4 regions of the Peribacillus sp. NJ11 genome follow, and region 2 is predicted to be linked to each of the others. Evidence: riboswitches for the same ligand, from Rfam matches in the RefSeq annotation. Region 2 holds a riboswitch; each other region holds the start of a gene.
What was found. Region 2 has a riboswitch for S-adenosylmethionine ahead of mtnW (2,3-diketo-5-methylthiopentyl-1-phosphate enolase). Riboswitches for the same ligand answer to the same signal wherever they lie in the genome.

Region 1: another riboswitch for S-adenosylmethionine. It lies ahead of metK (methionine adenosyltransferase); the one in region 2 lies ahead of mtnW (2,3-diketo-5-methylthiopentyl-1-phosphate enolase).
Region 3: another riboswitch for S-adenosylmethionine. It lies ahead of mmuP (S-methylmethionine permease); the one in region 2 lies ahead of mtnW (2,3-diketo-5-methylthiopentyl-1-phosphate enolase).
Region 4: another riboswitch for S-adenosylmethionine. It lies ahead of QUF86_RS21240 (Na+/H+ antiporter NhaC family protein); the one in region 2 lies ahead of mtnW (2,3-diketo-5-methylthiopentyl-1-phosphate enolase).

The regions. Positions count from the first base shown of each region.
Region 1 is NZ_JAUCFO010000001.1:1,812,592-1,816,343, forward strand. Features, by position in the region: gene pckA (phosphoenolpyruvate carboxykinase (ATP)) at 1-989, opposite strand, end outside; SAM riboswitch class I at 1,406-1,568, shown strand; gene metK (methionine adenosyltransferase) at 1,731-2,924, shown strand; gene QUF86_RS09005 (gamma carbonic anhydrase) at 3,357-3,752, opposite strand, start outside.
Region 2 is NZ_JAUCFO010000001.1:3,488,863-3,492,614, forward strand. Features, by position in the region: gene QUF86_RS17280 (pyridoxal phosphate-dependent aminotransferase) at 1-1,139, shown strand, start outside; SAM riboswitch class I at 1,264-1,416, shown strand; gene mtnW (2,3-diketo-5-methylthiopentyl-1-phosphate enolase) at 1,522-2,754, shown strand; gene QUF86_RS17290 (2-hydroxy-3-keto-5-methylthiopentenyl-1-phosphate phosphatase) at 2,761-3,420, shown strand; gene QUF86_RS17295 (methylthioribulose 1-phosphate dehydratase) at 3,417-3,752, shown strand, end outside.
Region 3 is NZ_JAUCFO010000001.1:3,622,250-3,626,001, reverse strand. Features, by position in the region: gene mmuM (homocysteine S-methyltransferase) at 1-653, opposite strand, end outside; gene mmuP (S-methylmethionine permease) at 650-2,038, opposite strand; SAM riboswitch class I at 2,122-2,224, opposite strand; gene QUF86_RS17960 (flavin reductase family protein) at 2,451-3,059, opposite strand; gene QUF86_RS17955 (alpha/beta hydrolase) at 3,080-3,688, opposite strand; gene QUF86_RS17950 (ring-cleaving dioxygenase) at 3,688-3,752, opposite strand, start outside.
Region 4 is NZ_JAUCFO010000001.1:4,328,722-4,332,473, reverse strand. Features, by position in the region: gene hutG (formimidoylglutamase) at 1-653, shown strand, start outside; gene QUF86_RS21250 (hypothetical protein) at 948-1,103, shown strand; gene QUF86_RS21245 (SOS response-associated peptidase) at 1,164-1,835, shown strand; SAM riboswitch class I at 2,171-2,279, shown strand; gene QUF86_RS21240 (Na+/H+ antiporter NhaC family protein) at 2,453-3,752, shown strand, end outside.

The DNA of each region.
Region 1 (3,752 bases), 1.7 Mb from region 2:
ATGTTATCGATCGCTTGCATTTGGTATGCAGCACGGGTGTTTTCAGTCAATGAACTGTCATCATAGTCCGCTTCACGTGTATCCGGGTCCACAACTACATTTTCCAATACGGCACCGAAGCGGATCGCATCGAAAATTTGTGGTTCTTTTTCACGTGAAAGGTTGATCGTTTTCGCATAGCAGCCACCTTCGATGTTGAATACACCGTTAGAAGACCAGCCGTGCTCGTCATCGCCAATCAGTTTACGGCTAGTGTCTGCGGATAAAGTTGTTTTACCTGTTCCAGACAGTCCGAAGAATAAAGCGACGTCCCCTTCACGTCCTACGTTAGCAGAGCAATGCATTGGAAGGATTCCAGCCTCTGGAAGTAAGTAGTTCATGATCGAGAAGATCGATTTTTTCATTTCTCCTGCATATTCCGTTCCGCCGATCAGGATGGTACGGCGTTCAAATGAAACGATGATGAAAGTTTCAGATGAAGTCCCGTCCACTTCTGGGTCTGCTTTGAAATTAGGTGCCGAAAGAATTGTGAATTCAGCTTCGTGACCTCTTAATTCCTCTTCGTTCGGACGGATGAACAAAGTATGGGCAAAAAGATTATGCCAAGCATATTCGTTAACAACTCGGATTGGAAGACGTGATGATTCGTCTGCACCAGCGAAACCTTTGAAAACGAAAATCTCTTCTTTTGCTTTTAGGTAGTCAACTACTTTATTATATAGTTTATTGAACACATCTTCAGAAATTGGCTGGTTCACTGAACCCCAATCGACTTTATCCTTAACGGATGCTTCTTCCACGATATATTTATCTTTAGGTGAACGACCAGTATATTTGCCGGTTTCAGCTTTTACTGCGCCAGTTGATGTTAGTACGCCTTCATTTCTGCTTAATACTTTTTCGACCAATTGAGGAACTGAAAGTTGAGTTTGAACATTGTTTCCTGTTAATAACTGGTGTAACTCATTAGAAACATCTACAGAATTCATATATGAGATACCTTCCTTTGTTTAAGTTTTTATATTACAATTAGTATAACACATTCATTTAAATAGTCTATACTATTTCTTTTAATTTGTGATTATTTTCAACTGGTTGCGTTAATCATTTTTCATTATTAAGGCGCAGGAACCGAGTCATTACTATTGCATATACTTACATGGAGTGAAAATTTTATTTTAAATAGGAAGTAATTAAGCAACATATTTCTAATTGGCCGTTCCTGTTAGTATGCTTTATTTTCTATTATTAATGGCAATTTTCAACATTTCTATTCGCAGTCTGCCTTGGAAACCCTTTGAAGACGCTGAAACAACCCGTTTTTTCAAGTGGGGGGATATGTTCTTTTTAGAAAAACATTGACAAGTTCCAACCTGATACGATATTATCTTAAATTGTACGGATTCTCTTATCCCGAGTTGGTGGAGGGACAGGCCCTTTGAAACCCAGCAACCTGCCATATTGAACTTGACTCCAAGATCGATCGCCGAAAATAAAGCGATGTTCTTCAAGGAATAGTGGTGATGGTGCTAACCTGAGCAAGGTAAAAAACCCTTGAACGATAAGAGTGAAAGGATAGAAGACAGAATTTTAAACCTTTCCTCATTTGCCAGGGAAGGTTTTTGTGTTTTTATAAGTAATTCTGTGTCTATAGTTGAAACTAATGAGGGAAACGAGTTCCGTAAAAATCAGGCTTATGCCTACAACATACTAACTTCCAAGGAGGAAATATGATGTCAAAGAAACGTCTATTTACTTCTGAATCTGTTACAGAGGGCCATCCGGACAAAATTTGTGATCAGATTTCAGATTCCATTTTAGATGCTATCCTTGCTAAGGATGCAAATGCACGTGTTGCGTGTGAAACAAGTGTAACAACAGGTCTTGTGCTTGTTGCTGGTGAAATTACAACATCCGCTTACGTGGATATTCCGCGTATCGTTCGTGATACCATTGCAGGAATTGGTTACACACGTGCGAAATACGGTTTCGATGCTGAAACTTGTGCTGTATTGAGTTCCATTGATGAGCAGTCTGCCGATATCGCAGCTGGCGTCGATAAAGCATTGGAAGCTCGTGAAGGAAACATGTCAGAGGAAGAAATCGATGCAATCGGTGCAGGGGACCAAGGTCTTATGTTCGGATTTGCTTGTAATGAAACAGAAGAGCTTATGCCGCTTCCGATTTCATTGGCACATAAACTTTCATTCCGCTTGGCTAAAGTTCGTAAAGATGAAACTCTTGCTTACTTACGCCCTGATGGTAAAACACAGGTAACTGTGGAGTATGATGAGAATAACCGTCCTGTACGTGTAGATACGATCGTTATCTCTACACAGCATGATGCAGAAATTACGCTTGAACAAATTCAAGCCGATATAAAAGAACATGTGATTAAAGCAGTTGTTCCAGCTGAATTGATCGATGCTCAAACTAAGTACTTCATCAACCCGACCGGCCGTTTCGTAATTGGCGGACCTCAAGGGGATGCTGGTCTTACTGGACGTAAAATCATCGTTGATACGTACGGCGGATACGCTCGTCACGGCGGTGGTGCATTCTCTGGTAAGGATGCTACTAAAGTTGACCGTTCTGCGGCATATGCAGCGCGTTACGTTGCGAAAAACATCGTTGCCGCTGGCCTTGCTGACAAAGCGGAAGTTCAATTGGCATACGCAATTGGTGTGGCAGAGCCTGTATCGATCTCGATTGATACATTCGGAACTGGTACAGTTAGCGAAGAAGTCCTAGTTGACCTAGTTCGTGCAAACTTCGACCTTCGTCCAGCTGGTATCATCAAAATGCTTGATCTTCGTCGCCCAATCTACAAACAAACAGCTGCATACGGACATTTTGGCCGTACAGATGTCGATCTTCCATGGGAACGCACGGATAAAGCAGAAACATTAAAAGCACAAGCATAATCCATAGAAAAAAGGTGTCCCGCAAAAGCGGGGCACCTTTTTTCTATGGATTAATTTTGCCTTCAGGGGGAATAATTCAAGAAATCGATAGTTACTCTAGAGTTAGGAGTTTACTCGTGAAATTGGAGCAAATACTCGCGAGTTAGGAGCAAATACTCGTGAAATTGGAGCATTTACTCGCGAGTTAGAAGCATATACTTGTGAGTCAGGGTCGTATACTCGTGAAATTGGAGCAAATACTCAGAGTTAGGAGCAAATACTCGTGAGTTAGGAGCATTTACTCGTGAGTTAGGAGTTTACTCGTGAATTGAGTATATACTTGTGAGTCAGGGTCGTATACTCGTGAAATTGGAGCAAATACTCGTGAGTTAGGAGCAAATACTCGTGAAATTGGAGCATTTACTCGCGAATTAGGAGTATTTACTCGTTAGTTTATTTTATTCGTTCTGCCGTTTTATAGTATTGTCCTTTTTCGGCATATTCGCGTACGATTCGTTCCATATCCTGGCGATCTTCTTCGTTGATTTCGCGAATGACTTTAGCTGGGCGTCCGAATGCCAACATGTTCGGTGGAATGACTTTACCTTGGGGAACGAGACTGCCGGCACCGATAAAAGCCCCTTCGCCGATTTCCGCTGCATCAAGCACAATCGATCCCATGCCGATCAAAGCTCCTTTACGGATTTTGCAGCTATGTAAAATGACCTGATGGCCGATGGTCACTTCATCCTCGATGATCAATGGATTATTTGGGCTTTGGTGCAGGACGCTATTATCCTGTATACTGACTTTTTTCCCTATGATGGTTGGGGATACATCACCGCGAAT
Region 2 (3,752 bases):
AACTGCCCAAGCAATTTTTTGCATCTCTAGTCGCAAAAGTCAATGCGATTACGGCGCAGGGTCATGATGTCATTAATTTAGGCCAGGGAAATCCTGATCAACCGACGCCTGAACATATCGTGAAAAGTTTACAGGTTGCCGCTGAAAAAACGATTAATCATAAATATTCGCCGTTTCGGGGACATCAATATTTAAAAGATGCTGCTGCCGTCTTTTATGAACGTGAATATGGTGTCAAGCTGGATCCGAATAGTGAAGTGGCGATTCTCTTCGGGGGGAAGGCAGGTCTTGTCGAACTGCCGCAGTGTTTATTGAATCCAGGTGATACGATCCTTGTTCCAGATCCCGGCTATCCGGATTATCTTTCCGGTGTCGTTTTAGCCCAGGCAAAGACCGAACTGATGCCCTTGACAGAAGAAAATGATTTTCTTCCGAAATACAATGACATACATAAAGAAGTGCTTGATAAAGCCAAAATGATGTTCTTGAACTATCCGAATAATCCCACAGGAGCTTCTGCAACTGAAAGTTTCTTTGATGAAACCGTCTCCTTTGCAAAAGAGCATTCGATTTGCGTGGTCCACGATTTCGCTTATGGGGCAATAGGATTCGACGGAAAAAAACCGATAAGCTTTCTCCAGGCAGAGGGAGCGAAGGATGTAGGGATAGAAATTTACACACTATCGAAAACATACAATATGGCAGGGTGGAGAGTCGGTTTTGCAGTGGGGAATAAAAGTGTCATAGAAGCTCTTGAACTATTGCAAGACCATCTTTATGTTAGTCTCTTTCCAGCGATACAGGAAGCAGCGGCAAGCGCATTGCTGGACTCGCAGAGCTGTGTAGATGAGTTAGTGAAGATGTATGAGGGACGCAGGAATGTTTTCATTGAGGGATTGAGGGCAATCGGATGGGATGTCAAAGCTCCCGAGGCATCATTCTTTGCCTGGCTCAAGGTACCAAAAGGTTTTACGTCCGAGAGTTTTGCAGACTATCTATTAACGCATGCCCACGTAGCTGTTGCCGCAGGGAATGGATTCGGTGAATTTGGCGAAGGTTACGTCAGGGTAGGGCTTCTGACTTCGGAAGAACGGCTTGAAGAGGCTGTGGAACGGATACGTACATTAAAATTATTTTAACGGAGGATTCAATTTATCCACGGTTAAATAGACAAGAAATTATTGACAAAGTATGGATTACGTGTCAGAATACAAAATAAATTCTTAATCTTTCGATACTTGAATGTAACTATATATCAGCGTTTTCTTATTTTGAGCAGGTGGAGGGACTAGCCCTATGAAGCCCAGCAACCGACCGTAATTCCATTGTAAAATGGGGCGGAATTCTTCGCCGGATTTTCTTGAAATCCACAAGGCACGGTGCTAATTCTTGCAGCTAATGGCTGGGAGATAAGAAGATGGCTTTTTAAAGCCTCTTCTTTATGAAGGGGCTTTTGCCATTTTGAGACCATTTCAGGTTAATGACTTCGAGAGTTTACTAACGTGATATAGGAGTGATCAAATGAGCGAGATAGTCGCTACTTATTTAATTCATGACTTTAATGGAAATCATGAGAAAAAAGCAGAAAGCATTGCCTTAGGATTGACTGTGGGAACATGGACGGACCTGCCCCATTTGGTCCAGAAGCAACTGGAAAAACATAAGGGTCGTGTCGTATCGGTGACACCACTATCTGAAGAAGAGAAGGCAAACAGATATTTTAATCGTAAAGTGTACCGTTCACTAATTAAAATTGCCTATCCGGCAGGGAATTTCTCCAATGATTTACCTGCAATCCTCACGACGGTCTTCGGCAAACTTTCATTGGACGGAGAAATAAAACTTATTGACTTGGATTTTGTCGGTGAGATTCAAAAAGCTTTCCCAGGGCCGCAATTTGGCATTGCAGGCATTAGGGAAAAGATTGACGTATATAACCGGCCCCTGGTGATGAGCATCTTTAAAGGTGTATTAGGAAGGGACCTAACCTTCCATAATGAGCAACTGAAGCGACAAGCATTAGGAGGTGTCGACCTAGTTAAAGATGATGAAATTCTCTTCGACCAGGAACAGACTCCATTTTTCGATAGAATAAAAACTGGAAAACGAATATTGAATGAAGTCTATGAAACCACTGGCCACCGAACCTTATACGCTGTCAATCTATCAGGGAAAACATTTGATTTATTGGATAAGGCGGAGCAAGCTGCTGAAGCAGGGGCGGATGCTTTATTGTTCAACGTTCATACATATGGTTTGGATGTATTGCAGGCCCTGAGTGAGCATGATCGAATCAGGCTACCGATCATGGCGCACCCCGCATTTAGCGGGGCATTGGCATCTTCATCATTTTATGGGATCGGCTATCCATTATTGCTTGGTAAATTAGTAAGGTTATCAGGTGCGGATTTATCCTTGTTCCCATCCCCTTATGGAAATGTCGCACTAGAAAAAAAGGAGACCTTGGCGATTGCTGAAGCTCTGACAAAAGATGAACTTTCATGGAAAAAAGCCTTCCCTGTTCCTTCTGCAGGCATTCATCCAGGCATGGTTCCGGACCTAATCAAGGATTTTGGACTCGATAGCGTGATTAATGCAGGGGGCGGAATTCACGGGCACCCTGACGGAGCAGAGGGCGGGGCCAAGGCTTTCCGTTCTGCTGTGGAAGCCGTTCTAGCAGGAAAGGACCTATCTGAAGCGGCGGCTGAGGAAGAAACACTAAAAAAAGCTCTTGTGTTATGGGGAGGCTTATAAGAAATAATGAAACCAATCATCTTTTGTGATTTTGACGGAACGATCACCAACACAGATAATATCATTTCCATCATGAAAAAATTTGCTCCTCCGGAATGGGAAGAGTTGAAAGACGATGTCCTTCAGCAAAAAATCAGTATATCTTCTGGCGTAGGGGATATGTTTTCCCTGCTTGATAGTGGCTTGAAGGATGACATCATTCAATATGTATGTGAGTCGGCCGGCATTCGTCCAGGGTTTTATGAATTCGTTGAGTATACGAAACAAGCCAACATCCCTTTATATATTGTAAGCGGAGGCATGGATTTTTTCATAGCACCTCTTTTAAATGATATCTTGCCATCAGAATCCGTTTATTGCAACCATGCATTTTTCAATAAGGAAAAAATTTATATTGAGTGGCCACATGCCTGTGATGACCAATGTAAAAATGATTGTGGTTGCTGTAAGCCATCAATTATGAGGGAAATTGCGAGTGCGGATGATTTTAAATTAGTTATTGGAGATTCAGTAACGGATTTTGAAGCGGCAAAACAGGCAGATTTTGTCATAGCTCGTGACATACTGCTTGAGAAATGCGATAGGGAAGGGATTCTTCATCAAGGATTTGAAACGTTTTATGATGTAATTGACATTTTAAAGCAGCGGGAGTTGGTAAATGCGTGAACACTCATACAGAAGAATGGCTGGAGTTAGCGGATATTAAAGCAGAACTGGCCGAAAGGGATTGGTTTATGGGTACTAGCGGGAATTTGTCCATCCGTAAGCCCGAAAGTCCTTTCTTTTATATTACGGCAAGCGGTAAGGATAAAAGGAAGCAATCGGATTCGGACTTTTTACTGGTTGATTTAAAAGGAAAACCAGTTGAAGAAACGGAGTTAAGACCATCGGCCGAAACATTGCTTCATACCGTTATTTACGGGAAAACCAATGCGAACTGTGTACTCCATGTCCATACAGTTGAAAATAATGTGATATCCGAATTGTACGGAGATGAA
Region 3 (3,752 bases), 130 kb from region 2:
AACCTCGTACACTCCTCCAGCAATGTACCGTCACTTATCGCTTTCTCATCTTTCAAAGAAAAGGATAGCCAAGCATACACTTCTGGATAATCCTTCAATAATGAATCCAATACTTTTGCTTCTTGAAGGGATGGAATCGTTTCAAATGCTAGGAGATCAGCACCTGCTTCAATCAAAGCTGATATTCTTGGGCGATGAAATTCTACTAAGGTTTCATCTGAAACACCATAGTTTCCTACATATTCTGAACCATCTGCAAGGTACGCCCCATAAGGTCCAACTGATGCAGCAACCAATGGCTTAGGTCTATTTGTTTGCGTTTCATCCTTCCAATAATCATCCCTTGCTTTCCTTGCGAGTAACACCGTTTTCCGAATTAACTCCATGGCCTCTTTTTCTTGTATCCCACGCAGGGAGAAACCTTCAACGGTGGCTTGGTAGCTTGCAGTTATCGCACAGTCCGCTCCAGCACGAAAATATGCAGAGTGAACCTGATAAATCACTTCTGGATTTTCAAGTAATACACGTGCAGACCACAGGGGATCGTCCAAATCACATCCATACCGCTCGAGCTCTGTAGCTAGAGCTCCGTCCAGAATCATGACTGAATGATCTCGTAAAATAGCGTCAATTGGGTTTATTTTATTCTTCATGGTTTTACTCCTCTTTTCTTTGAAGATTGTGTAATATAATAAGTTCCATAGCAAAACAAAATAAATGGAATACCACAATAAAGTGCTATCCGTTGTGTAGGATCAAAGGCAATTCCTATACATGAAGCAAGACAAAGCATGAAAGAAACGATTGGTACGAACGGATATAATGGTGTACGATAAGCCAAATCATTTACTGAATTTCCTTCTTTTATAAAACGTCTTCGGAATAGGAACTGTGAAGCGCTAATACTCATCCAAACTACAACCACGGCTAGACCCGAAATGGATACAAGGACGATATACACCGTATCCGGTGCAATAATACTCGAGAACAAGGCTAAACCACCACCCAACATACTGAAAATGACTGCATTTATCGGAACGCCTCTTTTTGTTAATTTTGCAAATATTGGTGATATCGTTTTCTTATCTGCAAGGGACCAAAGCATTCTGGAAGAGGCATATAGACCTGAGTTTGCAGCAGACAAAATGGCAGTTAAAATAACAAAGTTCATGATATCCGCTGCATATGGCACTCCAATTCGTTCAAGAACTGCAACAAAGGGGCTCTCTAATACGCTTGCATCCGAAACAGGCAATAATGCGGATAATACAACGATGGTTCCTACAAAAAAGATGATCAATCTCCATAATGTCATGCGGATTGCCTTTGGTATCGTTTTTTCTGGATTCACAGTTTCTCCAGCTGCAATTCCGATTAATTCAGTTCCAGAAAATGCGAAATTCACCGCAAGCATCGTCATTATAATGGCAAAAGCACCATTCGGAAATAAACCTGCACTTGTAAAATTGGAAAATAGCGGTGCTGGTTGTGAGTTAGTCATTGGAATAAAACCTACCATTGTCGCTGCTCCCAAAATAATAAATATCACAATCGCAATTACCTTTATAGACGCAAACCAAAATTCGGATTCAGCGAAAAACTTAACGGTCCAAGCATTTAATACCAAGACCAATATGGCAAATAGAGCACTCCATATCCAGACATTGATTGATGGAAACCATCGCTGCATCAACAATCCTGCAGCCGTGAATTCCGAACCTAGTGCAACAGTCCAGGTTAACCAATATAACCAAGCTACTGTAAACCCTGTCCCTGGTCCGATGTATTTGGCTGCGTAGCTATGAAACGCACCTGTCTCGGGCATATGTACTGCCAGTTCACCTAGACATAGCATGACTAGATAAACCACTAATGCTCCAATCAGATACGAAAGGATGGTGCCAAACGGGCCAGCCTGCTGAATCGTATAACCCGAACTTAAGAACAAACCTGTTCCAATCACCCCGCCAAGCGATAGCATGATTAAATGCCGTGTTTTCATTTCCCTTTGAAATTCCTGTTTCCTTTTGTTCTCCATTCATACTCTCCTTTATCCTGCATCCAGAAAAAAACGAAAACGCACTCTAAAAAGAGTGCGCTACTGACAAATAAAAACGTACGGTCTTATCTATCAAGGTTTCACCCCCTGGAATTAGCACAGTGTCTTAGCAGACCTGTTGCTGAGGTTTCATAGGGCCAGTCCCTCCACCTCTCTGGATAAGAAATTAATTTTTTATAACTTTATCAATCTATGAAAAAATTGTCAAGTTTTGTTTTGGAATATAAAGAATTCCCTTTACATTCGGACTATTTTGTCACCTCCGGCATGATTGCTTGTTTTGGTACAGTCGCTCACCGTAGAATTGCAGATAATGCTAACCGGAAATAATTTTGGTATAAAAAAAATGACGACATCTTAAAAGATGACGCCATTTTTTCTTTCTTATCACTTAAGGTCGTTCCATTTCAAATAATTCCCCTAGTTTTGTATAAGTATGACCCGCTAATCTTGCTACAGGTTTAAGCCCATTCTGGTCAATTCGGCCATTATGGTAAATATCTTGCTCTATATGATAGCAGACTATTTTACCTATCAATAAATCACAACCAGGTTTATCTAGGGAACCTCCCAATGGAATCGCATGCTCTAATGTACATTCAAAGCGTACCTTCGCTTCTTGCAATCCTGGTACGGATACCTTATCACTAACAGCCGTCGTGAAATTGGTCAGGCCCAATTCACTTTCATCCGATGGGAGTTCCTTGGCCGTTCGATTTGCATCAGCAACATTATTTTCATCAGTGATATGAACAACGAATTCCCCTGATTGAATTGCATTTCGTGCAGTGTCCTTTGAAACTCCTTCTTTCCGTTGAACAGAAATGGAAATCATCGGAGGATTGGAACTGACTATGTTAAAAAAGCTGAACGGCGCTATATTGATGGTACCGGTTTCGGATTGTGTCGTAATCAGAGCTATGGGTCTCGGTATAATGCTTCCAGTCAAAAACTTATAATTTTCCCGTTCAGTCAGACCTTCAGGATTTACTGAAATCATCTTCATTCCCTCTTTCATTCTTATATAAAGTTCTTATGAAACCATGAACCTGCTGCCTCGACCTCTGAACGTGTTAACTGATGACCGTAATTTTCCCAGTGAACTTCCACCGAAGCACCAGCTTGCAATAAAAGTTGTTTAAGTTCATCCGTTTCTTCTGCCGGGCAAATCGGATCGTTTTTACCTGCAGCAATAAATACAGGTATATCTGAGAGTGACGGCATAGCAATCCCTCGTCTAGGCACCATTGGATGATGAAGAATCGCTCCTTGTAGTGCCCCTTCGAAATGGAACATCAAACTTGCCGCTATATTTGCACCATTAGAATAACCTAATGCTACCACTCTGTCACGGTCGAAGTCATATTGTCCGGACGCTAATTCCAAGAAGTCATTAAGCTCATTCGTACGGAAAATCAAATCTTCTTCATCAAAAACCCCTTCAGCTAACCGGCGGAAAAAACGAGGCATTCCGTTTTCAAGTACATTTCCCCGTACACTCAATACGGATGAACCCGGTGAAACCATTTCCGATAATGGCAAGAGATCTGATTCCGTTCCTCCAGTACCATGTAAAAGCAAAAGTACCGGAGCTTCTGGATTACTTCCTTTTTGAAAAATATGTTTCATCATTTATCCTCCTCTAGTACTCTCGGCACTGCCGGCAGTAACGTTTTCTCCATGATTCCCCTTT
Region 4 (3,752 bases), 840 kb from region 2:
CAGAGATGGAGGCTGCCCAAACTCAACTGGGATCAGCTGTTTCCAAAATATTGGAGAGTAAAGCGATTCCTATCATACTTGGCGGAGGACATGAAACCTTTTATGGCCATTATCTTGGGATTAGAAAATACATTGGCCCAAAGGCTAGGTTAGGAATCATTAATATTGATGCTCACTTTGATATGAGGCCTTATGAAAAAGAAAGTTCATCAGGAACGATGTTTAAGCAGATTTTGGATGAGGATCAAAGTTGTGGATATTTATGTGTCGGAATTCAGAAACAGGGAAATACGAAGGCCCTGTTTGAAACTGCTGAGAGGAATAAGGTCGATTACATATTGGAAGAAGATTTGTCATTGAACGAAATGGATGAAACCAAGCAGCGGATAAATGAATTCGTTAAGAAAAATGACTTCATTATTCTTACATTATGTACGGACGTTATTGATTCAGCCTACGCACCTGGGGTAAGTGCACCCTCTCCGTTTGGACTTAATCCGAAATTGGTCCGTGCGATTATTAGGCATGTCGTATCAAATGAAAAGATCCTCTCCTTTGATATCTCGGAAGTGAATCCTTCGTTGGACGAAAATAATAAAACGGTTACATTGGCAGCACATTTAATAAATGAGGTTTTGCTGAATTTTAAATAATAAATGGACATGGATTATGGGTAACTCCCACGGAATAACAAGAGGCATTCCTCATCGACCTTTTTGCTATCCCCATTATCATCACCGGTAAAAATTTGTTGAAGTGAAAAACCTGTTGACCAGACTGTCTGTGATCATTCATGGACAGTCTTTTTTATGTATATGTAAATAGCGGTGTACTCCTATATAGACTCATCATTAGTGGATTAACTACGACTCTACTAAAGGTCAATAATGATACTTGTGGGTTTTTGGTTTATAATAACAACCATCTAGCCTAATGAGGGGGATCCTATGAATGAATATAATGTAACGGTCAGGAATGGCAGTACCTTAATTTTGTCAGAAATCATTAAAGCTGAAGATGAGAGAGAAGTCCTGGGCACACTTTTGATTTCCAGCGAATTATTTAATCAACCATTTACCGACATCAGGATTTTAGAACGCTGATTTGTACCTGCCCGTCCTATTTGTTACACTGTAATAAATCCTAAAACGGTAGGCGATATTATGTGCGGACGTTTCACGCTTTTCACGGACATTGAAGAAATAAAAGAACGGTTTAATATTCAAGGACCTTTTGATGAAGAATACCAATTCAGCTACAATATTGCACCTTCCCACTCCGTGCTATCCGTCATTAATGACGGAGCAAGGAATCGACTTGGATATCTTCGGTGGGGACTCATTCCTTTCTGGGCAAAAGATGAAAAACTGGGCTACAAAATGATCAATGCCAGAGCGGAAACCATTGCTGAGAAGGCAAGCTTCAAGAATGCGTATAAGAAGAAACGATGCTTGATAATCGCTGATTCATTTTATGAGTGGAAGAAGGAACCCAGGCGAAAAATACCCATGCGAATAAAGCTTAAAAATCATGCGCCATTTGGAATGGCAGGTCTCTGGGAATCCTGGAAATCTCCAGAAGGAATCAACATCTATTCGTGCTCAGTTATAACAACCGTTCCTAATGAGCTAATGACCAGCATTCATGACCGCATGCCTGTCATCCTTAAACCTGAAGATGAAAAAGATTGGTTGAATCCATCCATTAATGATCCTGCCTTTCTACAGCAGTATTTAAAATCATTCGATTCTGAACAAATGGAAGCATTTGAGGTATCGACTGATGTGAACTCAACTAAAAATAATTCACCAAACCTAATACAACAAATTTGCTAAGAGGTCCTTTGACCTCTTTTTATTTTAGTTCCGTCCAGACAAATGACATTATTTGAGATTTCATCCAAATATCACAATTAACCCAAATACCTTATTTACTGTACATGTAAAAGTCCGTTTAAAATATTAAGGTCCACATTTGAAATACTTTTAAACTAAACCTTGCGAAAATACATAAAATGCTGTACTCTTATATTTGCTTTTCAATAAGGCTTTCGATGTCACTTTCCGAGAGTGGACAGAGGTAAACTTGGAGCGGTTATAGCAAGTTACCAGCCTGCTTCTTTTCTCTTGGACACCGGTGCATTTGATAATATCATTATATAATTTAAATCTTCTTATCAAGAGAGACGGAGGGACTGGCCCGAAGATGTCTCGGCAGCAGACTTTAATAGGAGTGCTGTGCCAAATCCAGCAGGCTGATTTTTGCCTGAAAGATAAGGAGGGCGTTTTTTATAAATTAAAAGACCTCTTCTTGTTGTGTTTAATGGAAGAGGTCTTTTTTATGCTGAAAGTATTTTTAGCTATAGCTTCCATGAAGGTGTTATTTACGAAAAATGTTAGAAGAATAAGTGCTGTGACACATGTCATGGGAAAAATAAAAAGAGGTGTACATCATGAGTGCAAACAATAAAGGGAATCCGTGGGCATTGATCCCATTTGTCGTTTTTTTGATTTTATTTATAGGGTCCGGAATCATTACAAAAGATTTTTATTCTTTTCCGGTGATTGTAGCGATTTCAATTGCATCGGCAGCTGCATTGGCAATGAATCGGAAAGAGTCTTTCAATCAAAAGGTTGAAATTTTCTGTAAAGGCGCCGGGGATGCCAATATTATGTTAATGGTTATCATTTTCCTTTTGGCAGGCGCTTTTGCCGAAGTTGCAAATGGCATGGGGGCAGTTGAATCTACGGTGAATCTTGCCTTAGCGGTTTTTCCGCAAAATCTATTAATGGTAGGGATTTTCATCATCGCTTGCTTTATCTCTCTATCCATGGGGACGAGCATGGGAACGATTGTAGCACTAGCACCTATTGGGGTGGGAATTAGTGAGCAAACCGATATTTCGCTTGCCTTTTCAATGGCGGCCGTTATTGGTGGTGCGATGTTTGGGGATAACCTTTCCTTCATTTCAGATACGACAATCGCTGCAGTTCGTACGCAGGGAACGAAAATGAAGGATAAGTTCAAAGTGAATTTTTTCATTGTTTTACCTGCGGCCATCATCACATGTGTCATCCTTGGAATTTTAACAATGGGTGAACAAGCTGCCATCGCTCAACATTCTTATAATTGGGTGAAGATCCTTCCGTATCTTTGTGTATTGATCACTGCATTGGCAGGTGTCAATGTGTTCCTGGTCCTATCCATCGGAATCGTATTTGCCGGAATTATCGGCTTGGCGGATGGAAGTTATCAACCGTTGGGTGTCATTCAAAAAATCGGAGAAGGGATGGCGGGAATGTATGAAATCTCTTTCCTGGCCATTTTAATCGCAGGAATGGTAGCTGTAATCAAGCATAATGGCGGTATCGATTATCTTCTCCACCTCGTAACCCGAAACAGCAAAACTAAAAAAGGGGCTGAATTCAGCATTGCCGGGCTTGTTGGTTTGACGAACCTTTCCACGGCAAATAACACGATATCAATTATCATTGCCGGGCCACTTGCCAAAAATATTGCTGAAAAGTATGGAATCGATCCGCGTAAATCGGCGAGCTTACTTGATGTTTTTGCATGCTGCATTCAGGGGTTAATTCCATATGGGGCACAACTGCTTGTTGCAGCTGGGGTAGCACATATTTCTCCGTTAAGCATCTTGCCGTATTCATATTACCCAATACTAATTGGCCTTTGTGGAGTCATAGCCATCTTGATTGGTTATCCGCGATTTCAGCCGGTAGATAAAGAAACGA